Regions from separate parts of the Spirillospora sp. NPDC048823 genome, predicted to be linked through region 1. Evidence: riboswitches for the same ligand, from Rfam matches in the RefSeq annotation. Region 1 holds a riboswitch; each other region holds the start of a gene.
What was found. Region 1 has a riboswitch for cyclic di-AMP ahead of ACGFK0_RS10230 (CHAP domain-containing protein). Riboswitches for the same ligand answer to the same signal wherever they lie in the genome.

Region 1 (4,205 bases):
CGGTGACGACGGGGACGGCCGCGTCCAGGCGTTCCGCGATCTCTTCCAGGCCGGGGGCCCCGGCGGCTGCGGCGTCGCCGATGACGAGGCTCGCGCGGCCCTTGACCACCGTCAGGGGGCCGCCGTCCCAGATGGCGGCGTCGTCCTCGAAGCCGTGGGACGACCCGTCGCCGACGATCGTCCAGACGCCGGAGCCGGGGGCGAGCGCCAGGTAGCGGGTGCGGACGACGTCGCCCCGGTCGAACCCCCGCAACCTGGAGCGCACCTCCAATCGGACGACCGCGACCCCCTGCTCGTCGTCCATCGACTGGGTGCCGATGGCACGTTCCTCCCAGCCGTCCAGGGGGAGCTTGCGGAGGTTGGCGTACAAGCGGGACTGGGCGTCCTGGAACGCGGCGGGGGCGGAGGCCACCGTCGCGAGGAAGGCCGCCGGGTTTCCGTCCTTCACCGCCCGCGCGCGGTTGGCGAGGACGGCGGCGGCGTCCGCGGGGCTGAACGCTCCGGCGGCCTGCGCGGCGTTGGGGGGCGGCGTCGCCTGGGCGTCCGGCGCTCCGTCGTCGCCGGAACGTGTGCCGAGGAGCCCCGCGCCGGCGCCCAGCAGCACGGCGGCCCCGCCGGCGCCCAGGGCGAGTGCCCTGCGGCGCGTGACGGGGCCGCCGTTTCCGGCCTGCCCGGGACCGTCCTCCATGCGCGTGATCCTATGCAGCCGGCGGGGGAGGAGGGGACGTCAGGACCTGTACTCGGGGTAGCCGTAGCCGACGACGGTGCCGGTCGAGCGTTCCCTGACCCGGACGGCGTTGTCGGTGTTGCCCTCGACCGCCTCGATGGTGCCGTCGTCGATCTTCTTGGTCACCATGCCGACGTGGACGATGTCGCCGATGTCCTTGCCGCCGTTCCAGGCGTAGAAGACGATCGCGCCGGGCTTGGGCTCGGTGCCCCAGCGCCCCTGGTCCCGGAACCACTCGGCGTGGGCGATGGTCCAGGCGTCGCTGCCGAACTGGTCGCTGAGGCCGATCTGCTCGCCGATCCATGAGACGAACATGTCGCACCAGGCGGCGTCGTCGTACGCCTGGACGGAGCCGCCGTCGCGCGCGACGGTCTCCTTGGCGCGGGCGGATTCCACGTACCACGTGTTGAACTTGGTCTTGCCGCTGCCGTCCTCCGCGATGCCGACCTGCGCCCTGGCGAGCTCGATGGCCTCGCCGGCGGTGGGCCGCGAATCCTCTGACGGCTTCTTGGGGGCGCCGGACTGCGGTCGGCCCTTTCCGGTGGGCTCGCCCTCCTTGCCACCGTCCTTGGACTTACTCCGGTTCTCGTCCTTGGAGCCGGACCTGTCCTTGGACGAGGACTTGGAACCGGGTGTGGACTTGCCCGCGTCCCCGCCGGCGGCCGGGCCGGCCGCGGCGGCGTGGGTGGGAACGGAGGCGAACGGCAGGACCGACGCCTGCGCGGTGGCCGCGGCGGTGCCGAGAACGGCGGCGCCGACGATCACGCCGCCGGCCGTCCGCCAGGTGATGGCCAAGGTACTGGGCTTGCGGTGCTTGCCCGGAATCTTCTTGCGATGCGCGCCTGGCATGGGGGATCTCCTGACTTCCATGCCGCCTACCGGGTTAGCTGACGGGTTCGGGCGTGGAAGCCGCCCTACGGCCCGCTGGGCAGGCCGATTCACCCCGAAAGGACACAGTGGGTCCCCGGCTCCGCGCTCCCGTGCGTCTGGGCACGGTGAACCGCGGACTCGGCGGTGGCGGCCCGGGGGCGGGCACGCCGGTTCGGATGGGGGTTCCGCCGGGCGGGGGCGCCCGTGCGGAAGGAAGGGAAAGCCGGGCGTGGCCGCACTCGGGCGGCCACGCCCAGGTAACGCTGCGGGTTTCTCTCCTTCTTCTTCCAGACGCCTACCGGGTTAGCTGACGGGTTCGGGCGTGGAAGTGGCCCTACGGCGGGCTCCCACCGTTCGGCGGTGAGAGACGCACCGATTCACCCCGGGTGCCGGAATGCCCGTCCAGGGACGGTCCCTGGACTCCGGCGGATATGGGTCCCCGGTTCCGCTCGTCGGCGGATTCGGCGCTGCCGCTGCGATCCTGGGGGCGTGATGGGGCCCGTGCGCGGGACCTGTCTCCCGCGTGCGAAAGAGCGGCGCCTGATGTTGTGTGTGCGGACGGCGGCCCGTTTGCGGGGACCGTCCTGGGCCTGATCCGCGGGATCCGCCGTGGCAGCGCTCTCAGCGCCATGCACGCTGCGGGCGTGCGCACGGTGGGCCGGGCCGGCCGGGTCTGCTGGGAGACCGTCTGCGGTACCCGTCGGGTACCGGGGGGCGACGCGTGGATCGTGCCGCCGGGGGGAGCGGCACGTGGCTCGCGCCGCAGTCACGCGGCAGCTGGATGTGCCGCGCGGGGGCCGTTGCGCCTGGTGGGCGCCTCGGGGCCACGGCGTCTGGAGGGCGCCGTGAGTGGTGACAACGTACCAAAGCCCCAACAGATGGCAAACCCCCCCAAAATCAACAACGGACCAGGTCAAGCCTGGTCCGCTGTCACAAAGGGCTCCGTCACGCCCATCGCGGGCGCTCCGGTGCGGGGCGTCAGGGGCGCCCGGCGCCGTAGTAGTTGCTCAGGTAGTAGCCCGAGGTGATGCTCACGACCTCGACGTTCTTGCCGGTGCGCGGCGCGTGGATCATCTTGCCGCCGCCCACGTACATGCCCATGTGCCCGAGGCCGCTGAAGAACACCAGGTCGCCGGGCTGCAGGTTGCTCTTGGACACCCGCTTGGTGGCGGCGTACTGGGTGTTGGTGGTGCGGGTGATGTTCACGCCCGCCGCGGCCCACGCCTTCATCGTCAGGCCGGAGCAGTCGTAGGAGTTCGGGCCGGTGGCGCCGTAGGAGTACGGCTTGCCGAGCTGGGCGTAGGCGAAGTTGAGCGCCACGCGGGCCGAGCCGCTGGCCGGGCCGTTGTAGGTGCCGCCGACGCTGCCCGAGCCGCCGGACGAGGTCCCGCCGCCGAGCCGCCGCAGCAGGGCCTTCTGCTTGGCGACCTCCTTGTCGAGCTTCTTCTTCTGCTCCTTCAGCTCCGTGCTCTTGGCCTTCACATCGTCGTAGGAGGCCTTGGCCTGCGCCTCCTCGCGGCGGAGCCGCTGGGCGGTCGCGAGGAACTGGGTCAGCTGGGAGCTGCGCTCGTGCGACAGATGCGAGAAGACGGCCGCCTGGTCCAGGATCGCCTGCGGGTCGCCGGTGCCGACGAAGCCGGTGACGTTGGCCGTGTCACCGTTCTTGTACGCGGCGGCCGCCATCTGGGCGATCTTGGCGCGCTGCTCCTCGAAGGCGGCCTGCTCCCGCTTGCTCGACTTGCTCGCGACCTTGTACTTCTTCTTGGCGATCTTGAGCTTCTCGTTGAGCTGGTTGAACTTCTCGACCTTCTGGTCCATCTCCTCGGCCAGCTTGTCGAGCTTCTTCTGGACCTGCGCCCTGGTCGGCTCGGGCTCGGCGTGCGCCACGACCGGGGGAGACGCGAGGGAGACCGTCAGCGTCAGGCACGCGACGGCCGCCAGGCGACGGGAGGCGCCTCTGTTCGCCGCGCCCCCTCGCCGGTCGCGCTCGTGCGCTGCTTGCCCGATGAGATCATTGGCCACGGTCGGTTTCGCCCCTCTCGTCCACGACAGTCAGCGGATGACATTAGCGATACGCAACAACCGTCACAACCGGTTCATCACTCTTTAGCTGGCTTAACTCGGAATAAGCGCCATCCGTGCCGACGTGATCACACAGCGCGATAAAGGCGTCATGGCGGGCGTCCTGATCGCGGCCGCCGCGCGCCGCCCGGCTAGGAGCGGCCGAGGCGGCGCAGCAGCAGCGTGGACGGGCAGGGCCGGGCATCGGCGCGGCGCGCTGCGTCGGCCACCTCCCGGTCGGACGAGACCACCACCACCGCGCGGCCCTGCGGCTCCGCCCGGACCAGCTCGCCGATCAGCTCGTCGGCGGTCTGCCCGGGACGGCTGAACAGCACCCGGACGCCGCGCGGCGCCGCGATGGCCACCGGCGCGTCCAGCTCCGCGCCGTCGAACACGCACGTCACCTCCGCGCGGGTCTGCGCGGCCAGCCCGCCGAGCCCCGACAGCAGCCGGCTGCGCTGGTCGGCGAGCGGCAGTTCCCCGTACCCGGTCTTGGTGACGTTGTAGCCGTCCACGACGAGGTGCACCCGCGGCAGGGTCAGCAGCC
Region 2 (4,205 bases), on a different contig from region 1:
TTGATCCCGGTCAGGGGGGCGGACGGGAACGTGGTGGACTTCCTGTTCGCGGATCTCAACGGTGTCGCGCGGGACATGTTCGGGCGCGGCCGGGAGGAGTTGATGGGCCGGCGGCTGCTGCAGATGGAGCCGGGTGCGGTGATGAGCGGGCTCTTCGACGACTACGTGGAGGTTCTGGAGTCCGGCAATAGTTTGGAACGTTCCTCGTTCCTGTACTCCACCGCTCAGGGCGGCCTGACCCGCTCGTCCCGGGTGAGCGTGCGGTGTGTCCCGGTGCCGACGGGCGTCTGCTCGACGTGGCGGTACCACGCCGCCGAGGATCGGACGGTGCGGCGGCTGGAGCGGGTCGAGCGGCTCGCGCTCATGGGGTTCGGCGAGTGGGATCTGGCGACCGGGGAGGCGGAGTGGACGCCGCAGATGCTCGCCAACTACGGGCTCCGCCCCGACGAGGTGCCGCCGATGCCGCACGATCTTCCGAAGGTCGTGGCGGAGGACGATCTCCCCCTGGTCGAGGAGGCCGTGCAGACGATGTTCTCGCGGCGGGAGCCGGTGGAGGCCGAGCACCGCGTGATCGGCCAGGACGGGGCGCCGCGGCATCTGTGGATCTTCGCCGAGCCGGTGCTGGACGAGTCGGGTCTGCCGGTCTCGATCAACATCGTCTCGCAGGACATCACGCGGCGGCGCGGGGTGGAGCGGGCGCTGGCCGAGACCCGGCGGCAGATGCTGAAGCAGCAGGAGCGGATGGCGCAGGAGCGGCGGGTGGCGGTGACGCTGCGCCGCGCGATCCTGCCGGACGACGACGAGGCGGAGCGGCTGCCCGGCCTGGTCACCTCGATCCGGAGCCTGGCTGCGGAGAGCACCGCCCGCATCGGCGGGGACTGGTACGCGACCCGCGTGCTGCCGGACGGGCGGGCGTTGTACGCCATCGGAGACGCGGCCGGGCACGGGCTGCCCGCGGCAGCGGCGATGGCGCGCAGCCGCAACGGGCTGCTGGGCCTCGCGTGCACGGGGGAGCCGGCGGGACGGCTGGTGGGGTGGCTGAACGAGCTGGTCGGCACCATGGATCCGCCGGCGACGGGGACGGCCGTCGTCGGCCATTTCGACCCGGCGCGCCGCGTCGTGGAGTGGACGTGCGCGGGACATCCGCCGCCGATCCTGATCCGGGACGGGTGGGCGGCGCCGCTGGAGGTCGTCCGTGACCCGATGCTCGGCGCGATGCCAGGCTGGGAGTACACGACGATGACCACCCGCCTCGAGCGCGGCGACATGCTCTTCCTTTACACCGACGGCCTCGTGGAGCGCAGGGACGCGGATCTGGACGAGCGGATCGCCCGCCTCACCGCCATTCTGCGGGACACCTCGACGCGGCCGGGGCTGGTGCTGGACGAGGTCCTGGCGCGGATGGAGCATGACCGGGCGGCGGACGACACCACGCTCTTCGCGTTGCGCGTGGAGTGACGAGAACCATGTTTGACCTGCGAAGAGCTCACCGTGTGACTTAGAACTCACCTGAGCGGGGGGCAGACGGCCGGCACAGGGCGGAACGCCGTGTGCCGGCCGTCGCCGTACGCGGGTTCTTTACCTTGTGCCCGGTGGGCCGGAGCCCCGTGGGGAAAGGGCCTGAGGGCCGGTCGCCGAGTGATCGGGAAGACATCCGGCGCTGACGCTGTTGGTGGTGTCTTGGAAGGCCTTTGAGCAGGCAAGACGGAGTTTTGTCGGTGATTTGCTTTCCTTGAGAAGGTTGATACCTTCTATCCGAATCCCGCAGCGCGTCCCATGCGTTGCCACCGGCCGCCCCATGCGCGGCCGAGGATCGCGGAGCGGAACCCGCACGCGATGCGCGCCACAGATGCGCGCCACCTCATCGAGATCCAATCGCTGAGATCAATCCGAAAATCCAGCACCGCATCCCGCGGTGCGAGGCCGAGTCCGTCCCGGTCCACTCGACCGGAACGGAGCCGGGGACCCAGGTTCCAGGGGTGAATCGGCGCGCCGCAGAGTCGCGCCGTAGGGCTACTTCCATGCCCGAATCCGTCAGCTAACCCGGTAGGCGTCATGGGAGACAAGGAGATTCCCCGCATGACCGGTCGCTTCGATCGACTTTCCCTGAACAACATCACCGCCACCCTGAACAGCTTCACGGCCGAGGACAAGGCCGTCAGCGTCGCCGTCAGCGCGGTGCTCGCGGGAGCCGTCGGGCTCGCGATGTTCAACCCCCTCACCGGCGACGCCGTCGCCGAGACTCCGGCCCAGGCGGCCGCCGAGAAGGGCACGGTCTCGTCGAGCGAGTCCGCTGAGCGCTCCGCCGCCGACTACCTCGAGGCGGGCTACAAGGTGCCGCCGCGCGCGGTCAAGGCCTCCGAGGTGCTCGAGCTGGCCGAGGAGCAGGTCGGCATCAGCGAAGGCCAGGGCGGCCAGACCAAGTTCCACGACTGGTACGTGTCGACCCCGCACGCCAAGGCCACCGCCCAGCGCGACGGCGGCTTCTCCGTCGACGCCTACAACGGCGCGCAGTGGTGCAACATGTTCGTCTCGTGGCTCGGAGCCCAGACCGGCGTCAAGAACATGGGCTGGGACGCCTACACCGTCCAGCACGCCTCCTGGTTCGAGGACACCGGCCGCTGGGGCAAGAAGGCCAAGCCCGGCTCGGTCGTGTTCTTCGACTGGGACAAGAGCTCCAGCATCGGTGCCATCGACCACGTCGGCATCGTCGTCAAGGACAACGGCGACGGCACCGTCAGCACCATCGAGGGCAACACCGAGAACGCGGTGCAGAAGAAGGTCCGCGACAAGTCCACGGTCGTCGGGTACGGCTACCCCGACTACGCGGCCTGATCCATCCCGCGATCCACGATCGGCGCGCTCGCGCCTCCGTGATCAGAAGGCGCCCGGCATCCCCGCCGGGCGCCTTCTGGCGTTCCCGGGTGATCTGCCCTCATGTCTGCGTCGAAGGCGGGTAATACCAACCGTTGACAGGCTTTGATCGCCCTTGGACCTTGGCGCGGTGTTCTTGGAAAGGAACCCTGCACGCGTCCGATCGGCGCATGGAAGGGAGCACCTGAGCAGAAGGCCGGATCGGACGCCACTGCCGGAGGCCTGGGGGGCGTCTCCCGGAACTCCAAGCCGTGGAGGGGGAAGCCCATGCGCCCGGATGTGAGTGTAGTGGTGATCGCCTACAACGACGCGCGGAGGCTGCCGCGTGCGGCCGCCTCGTCGCTGGGGCAGTCGCTGGGGTCGGTCGAGACGGTCATCGTCGACGACGCGAGCACCGACGGCACCGCGGAGGTCGCCGACCGGTTCGCCGCCGCGCAGCCGGGGCGGGTCAGGTCCGTCCACCTGCCGTCGAACTCCGGGGGGTGCGGCCGCCCGCGCAACGCCGGCATCGAGGCCTCCACAGGCCGGTACGTGATGTTCCTCGACAGCGACGACCTCCTGGACCGGCACGCCTGCCTCAACCTGCTGGGCGCGGCCGAGGACACCGGCGCCGACATCGTGTCCGGCCGGTGCGACCGGGTCTTCCTGGACCGGCCGCAGGACGCGAAGGCACGCGTCCGCCCCTGGTACCCCTGGCTTTACGAGCGACGCGCGGTGTACGGGTCGCTGAGCGAGAACCCCGATCTCCTCTACGACACGCTGTCGACCAACAAGGCGTACCGCCGGGGCTTCCTGGACGAGCAGGGACTGCGGTTCGTCGAGGAGCTGTACTACGAGGACCTGCTGTTCACCGCCGAGGCGTACCTGGCCGCCGGCCGTACCGCGCTGATCCCGCACCGGGTCTACAACTGGCTGGTCCGGGAGCCGGCGGCGGCGCCGTCCATCTCCAACAGGCGCGCCGAGCTGGCCAACTTCGCCGACCGGCTGGAGATCCACCGGCGCATCGACATGCTGTTCGCGCTGCGCGGCGCCCACGACCTGCGGCGTGCCAAGGACGTCAAGTTCATCAACCACGACCTGCTGCTCTACATGCGGGAGCTGCGCGGTCGTGACCCGGACCACCAGGCGCGGTTCCTGGACCTGGCGGCCGGCTATGTGGCCGAGCTGGACCCCCGGGCGTTCGAGGAGGCCAATCCGCTGCCCGCGATCGCCGCGTACCTGGCGCGTGAGGGAGACCACGCGGGGGCGCTCGCCGCCGCCGAGTACGTCCCCGGCAGCCGGCCGGAGCTGCGCGCGCGGCTCGTCGAGCGGGACGGGCGGGTCTTCTGGGC
Region 3 (4,205 bases), on a different contig from region 1:
ACCGGCCGCTTGTGGTGCTTGCCGCGCTTGCGGACGCGGATCGGCGGCTCGGCCGGAACCCGGGCGGCCATCGACTTGCCCGCCGCCAGCGCGACCGCGCCGCAGACCGCGATGGACAGCAGCCCTCCCAGCAACGCGTCGGGCTCGACCAGCGGCTGCCCGTCAGCCGCCTTCGTGCTCGTCTGCTGAGACGTGACCGCGTTTCCGGGTCGCGTCGCCTCCGCGGCCATGGTCCCGGACTCGGCGGCCACGTGCTTGGGGACGTGGTTCTTCTCCCCTTCTGAACCCGGCAGCGCCTTGCCCGCCACCTCGACCTTGCCGGGATAGCCGTAGCCGACGACGTCACCGACGTCGCGCGTCCTCCGTTTGAGGTGGACGCCGTCGGTGTTCGCCTCGATGGTGCGGAGGGTCGAGCCCTTGACGCTTTCCACCAGGCCGACATGGCTGATGGCGTCGATGTCCTTGGAGCCGGACCATGCGAAGAACACCAGCGCGCCCGGCTCGGGCTCGGTTCCCCACGCGTCCTTCTTTTTGAACCACTTGGCGTGCTGGATGGTGGCGGCGAACTCGCCCGCCCAGTCCTCCACGCCGGTCTTCTTGGCTGCCCAGGCGAGGAACATGTCGCACCACGGGGCGGTGGCGTAGTAGTCGTCACCGCCCTCGTAGGTCTCCGTCGGGCAGGTGACCGACGGATCAAGAACATCCCGGCTCCGTGGCCGCCCGCGTGAGAGGCTGCTTGGCCTTGGCCTTATGGATCCCGCCAGGAGACGCTCCGTGAGCGTGGGTCTCCGGTGTGGTCGCCTGAAGCAGCGCCGACCGTCCGCGAAGGCGCGCCCTCGGTGGAACATCGGGAAGGAGGATAGTAGATGGGTGAGGCCACACATGACTCAAGACCACCGGGCACGGGCAGCCGTTGCCGGGAGTCAGGCCGGTGTGAGAACCGCCGGTTCGAGTCGGCCTCTCACCTCCACCGAGACGTGTTTACTATCGACTGTAGTATGCCGCGACAAGGTGGCAGGTGGGGCGGCGGAAGGGGGCATCATGGCCGGGCAGCGCTTCGGTGACCTGGAGGCCGCGATCATGGACAGGATGTGGTCCTACGGCCGTCCGGCCAATGTTCGTGAGGTCCTGGAGGACCTCCAGCAGGAGCGGTCGATCGCCTACACCACGGTGATGACGGTGATGGACAACCTGCACAAGAAGGGATGGCTGCGCAGGAAGCGGGTCGGGCGCGCCTACGAGTACGAGGCGGTCGCCTCGCGGGAGGGTTACACGGCCAAGCTGATGCGCGAGGCACTGTCGACCAGTAGCAACCAGGCCGCCGCGCTCGTGCACTTCCTGTCGGATCTCTCGCCGGAGGAGAGCGAGGCCCTGCAAGCGGCCCTCAAGGTCGTGCCACCGCGGGACACCAAATGAGCGCGGTCGCCCAGTTTGATCAGCCGCCCGCCTACAGCCCGTCAGGCTGTGGCTGAGGGGCACCGTGTCGGAGGTGTTCCGGGTGACGCCCCCGTCACCCCAGGGGGTGGATGACGGGGGCGTGGACCATCTTCCCGTTGCCGATGTACAGGCCCATGTGGTGCAGGTCGCTGTAGAAGAAGACCAGGTCACCGGGCTTGAGTTGGCTTTGGGAGACGCGGGTGCCGGCGGTGTACTGGCTGCCGGTGTAGTGGGGCAGGTTGATGCCGACCTGGGCGTAGGCGTACATCGTCAATCCCGAGCAGTCGAACCCCTTGATGTTGGCGCCCTGTGCGGTGCCGTAGGTCGGGCCAGATGCGCTGCCCCCACCCCAGGAGTACGGGACGCCCCGCTGGCTCAAAGCCGCTCTGACCGCGCCCATGGCCTTGGCGGAGGCACCTCCGGGGTCCACATTGGGAGCGGGTCCCGCGCTGGTGCGAGCGCCCGAGCCGGTACCCAGCTTGGCCTCGACCTTCGTCAGCTTGGCCTGGAGTTCCTTGCGCTTCTTCTTCGCCTCGGCGGTGAGTTCGTGGACCTGCTTCGCATGCGTTTCAGCCGATTTGCGGGCACGTTCCGCCGCCTGCATCGTCTGCAGCAGCTGAGTGACGCGAGCGCTTTCCTGGCTGGCGAAGTAGTTGAGTGTGGCCGACCGGTCAAGGACGGCCTGCGGGTCCCCGGACGAGGCGAAGGCGACCGCCGGGTCCCGCGGGCCGTTCTTGTAGCTGTCCGCGGCGAGCTTGACGATCCTGGCCCGCGTCTCCTCCAGCGCCTTCTTCTGGCGGGCGGCGTCCCGTCGGCCACCTTGGCGGCGCGTTGGGCCTGCCGCAGTCGCACCCGCAGCCCGTTGTACTGCTCGCTGAGCTTCTCCGCCTCATCGGCGAGCTTCTTCTGCTGCGCGGTCAGCTCCCTGCGGGACGGGTCGGGCTCCGACCAGGCGGGTGCGGGGGCCACGAGCGTCGCGGAAAGAGCGATCGACGCCGTCCATGCCGTCCTGGTGATGATCCGGCGGCGGGCCGTTCCGTCTCCGGCAGCTCGTCGCTGCATGCGGTGTCCTCTCCTGTGCCGCCTACCGGGTGAGCTGCCGGGTTCGGGCCGGAGTCGCCCTACCGCTCGCGGAGAGCGGATTCACCCCAGTGGAGAACGGTTCCCCGGCTCCCTCGGACGGCGTGGTCCGCTGGATTCGGCGTGGCCATCGCCGTCCCCGGCGGGGACGCCTCGCCATGGCTCCTACGGAGCGTAGGAGATAGCGGCCTCAACCGCCACTCAAGTGGCCGATTGCGACAAACCGCCTCAACGGTCTCAGCAGATGTAGGACAGCTCCATGATGGTCGCGGCGGCGACCATCAGGGGAGTGGCGACGGCGGCGGCCACGAAGGCGGAGGCCGCCATCCGGACCGCCCGGCGCGGCTTCGTCGTCTCGGCGGACTCGAGCCGCCGGACCCGCTCCGCCAGCGCACCGGTCGAAGACCCGGCGGCGCCGAGGGCGCCCGCCACGCCCGGCGTCGCCGCGAGCCGGTGCAGGGCGTCGACGAGCGTGCGCCTTCCACATGCGCGGGCCGCCGCATCGTCGGCGGCCATCTCCAGCAGCAGCGGGAAGCTCTTCTTCGCCCGGCGGACCGTGGGCAGCCGGGGCAGCAGGGCGTGGGCCAGGTCGAGCATGAGCAGCAGTGCGTGATGCCGCTGACGCAGGTGGGCTCGCTCATGGACCAGAACCGCGCCGAACTCGTCGGGAGTGAGAGCGTCCTGTGTGCCGGTGCTGACGACGATCGCGCGATGCCTGGCCGGCAGCGAGTACGCGACCGGGACGGGATGGTCGAGCACGAGGACGTCCCCATGCTGACCGTGCTCCTTCGCGACGAGCCGCAGCATCTCCCGGTGCCGGCGGCGGTGACGTACCGCACGGACGAGCCGGGGCAGGCTGCGGGCGAGCCGCGAACAGCAGGCCGTGAGCACCACCAGGCTGGCGGCCGCCGCGATGATGATCGCCGAATCCCCGTGATGGGGCAGGCAGTCGCGCAGCCACTCCAGGAAGCCGTGGCCGGGCGCCGGGGGCGACAGCAACGCCGCCGCGATGATCCCGATGCCGGCGATGAATGTGCCGGTGAGGGCCGCGGCCCAGCAGGCGATGGCGATCCCCGGGTGCGCGGCGGGAGGCCGAAGCCGATCGAGGGCGGGCCCCGCCAGACAGCCCAGCAGGACCGCCGTGCAGATCAGGCCGACCACCAGGTAGATCACGCCGTCACGCCTCTTGGCCGTCGGACGTCCGCCGGCGCAGCGCGTCCAGCAGGTGGCGGACGTCTTCCGGAGGGACGCTTTCGGCGAATCTCGCGAGGATGCCCCCGTGGTCGGGAGACTCGGTGAGAGCGTCGAGCATCAACTCGACCGCATACTCTTCCCGCGCACGGGTGGGGGCGTAGCGGAAGGCCGGCCCGTCCTGCGTGCGCTGCAGCAGCCCCTTCTGCGCCAGCCGCTCGGCGACCGTCTGGACGGTGTTGTAGGCCAGCGCCTTGTCGGCGTTCTCGTTCAGCTTCGCCAGAAGCTCACGAACGCGTAGCGGGCTGGGGGCCTCCCAGAGCACGTCCATGATGGAACGCTCGAGCGATCCGCTCAATCCGGCCACACGGCACCTCCGTCCTGCCCACATTCTGCCGGAGAGTCGGCCGTGGGCGGGAACGGGGACATCTTGAGCCTTCGGCGCCCCGGCTGGGGACGGCTTCCAACCGACGCCGGCGGCCCCCCGACGGCGCGCA

Region 2: another riboswitch for cyclic di-AMP. It lies ahead of ACGFK0_RS34845 (CHAP domain-containing protein); the one in region 1 lies ahead of ACGFK0_RS10230 (CHAP domain-containing protein).
Region 3: another riboswitch for cyclic di-AMP. It lies ahead of ACGFK0_RS37010 (C40 family peptidase); the one in region 1 lies ahead of ACGFK0_RS10230 (CHAP domain-containing protein).

The regions. Positions count from the first base shown of each region.
Region 1 covers NZ_JBICUT010000003.1:567,986-572,190, forward strand. The annotation lists gene ACGFK0_RS10225 (hypothetical protein) at 1-688, opposite strand, end outside; gene ACGFK0_RS10230 (CHAP domain-containing protein) at 728-1,576, opposite strand; cyclic di-AMP (ydaO/yuaA leader) riboswitch at 1,585-1,751, opposite strand; cyclic di-AMP (ydaO/yuaA leader) riboswitch at 1,875-2,074, opposite strand; gene ACGFK0_RS10235 (NlpC/P60 family protein) at 2,576-3,619, opposite strand; gene ACGFK0_RS10240 (NYN domain-containing protein) at 3,811-4,205, opposite strand, start outside.
Region 2 covers NZ_JBICUT010000022.1:101,675-105,879, reverse strand. The annotation lists gene ACGFK0_RS34850 (SpoIIE family protein phosphatase) at 1-1,458, shown strand, start outside; cyclic di-AMP (ydaO/yuaA leader) riboswitch at 1,912-2,069, shown strand; gene ACGFK0_RS34845 (CHAP domain-containing protein) at 2,080-2,835, shown strand; gene ACGFK0_RS34840 (CDP-glycerol glycerophosphotransferase family protein) at 3,154-4,205, shown strand, end outside.
Region 3 covers NZ_JBICUT010000029.1:1,037-5,241, forward strand. The annotation lists gene ACGFK0_RS37000 (CHAP domain-containing protein) at 1-884, opposite strand, end outside; gene ACGFK0_RS37005 (BlaI/MecI/CopY family transcriptional regulator) at 1,042-1,416, shown strand; gene ACGFK0_RS37010 (C40 family peptidase) at 1,511-2,041, opposite strand; cyclic di-AMP (ydaO/yuaA leader) riboswitch at 2,503-2,651, opposite strand; gene ACGFK0_RS37015 (M56 family metallopeptidase) at 2,755-3,690, opposite strand; gene ACGFK0_RS37020 (BlaI/MecI/CopY family transcriptional regulator) at 3,695-4,205, opposite strand, start outside.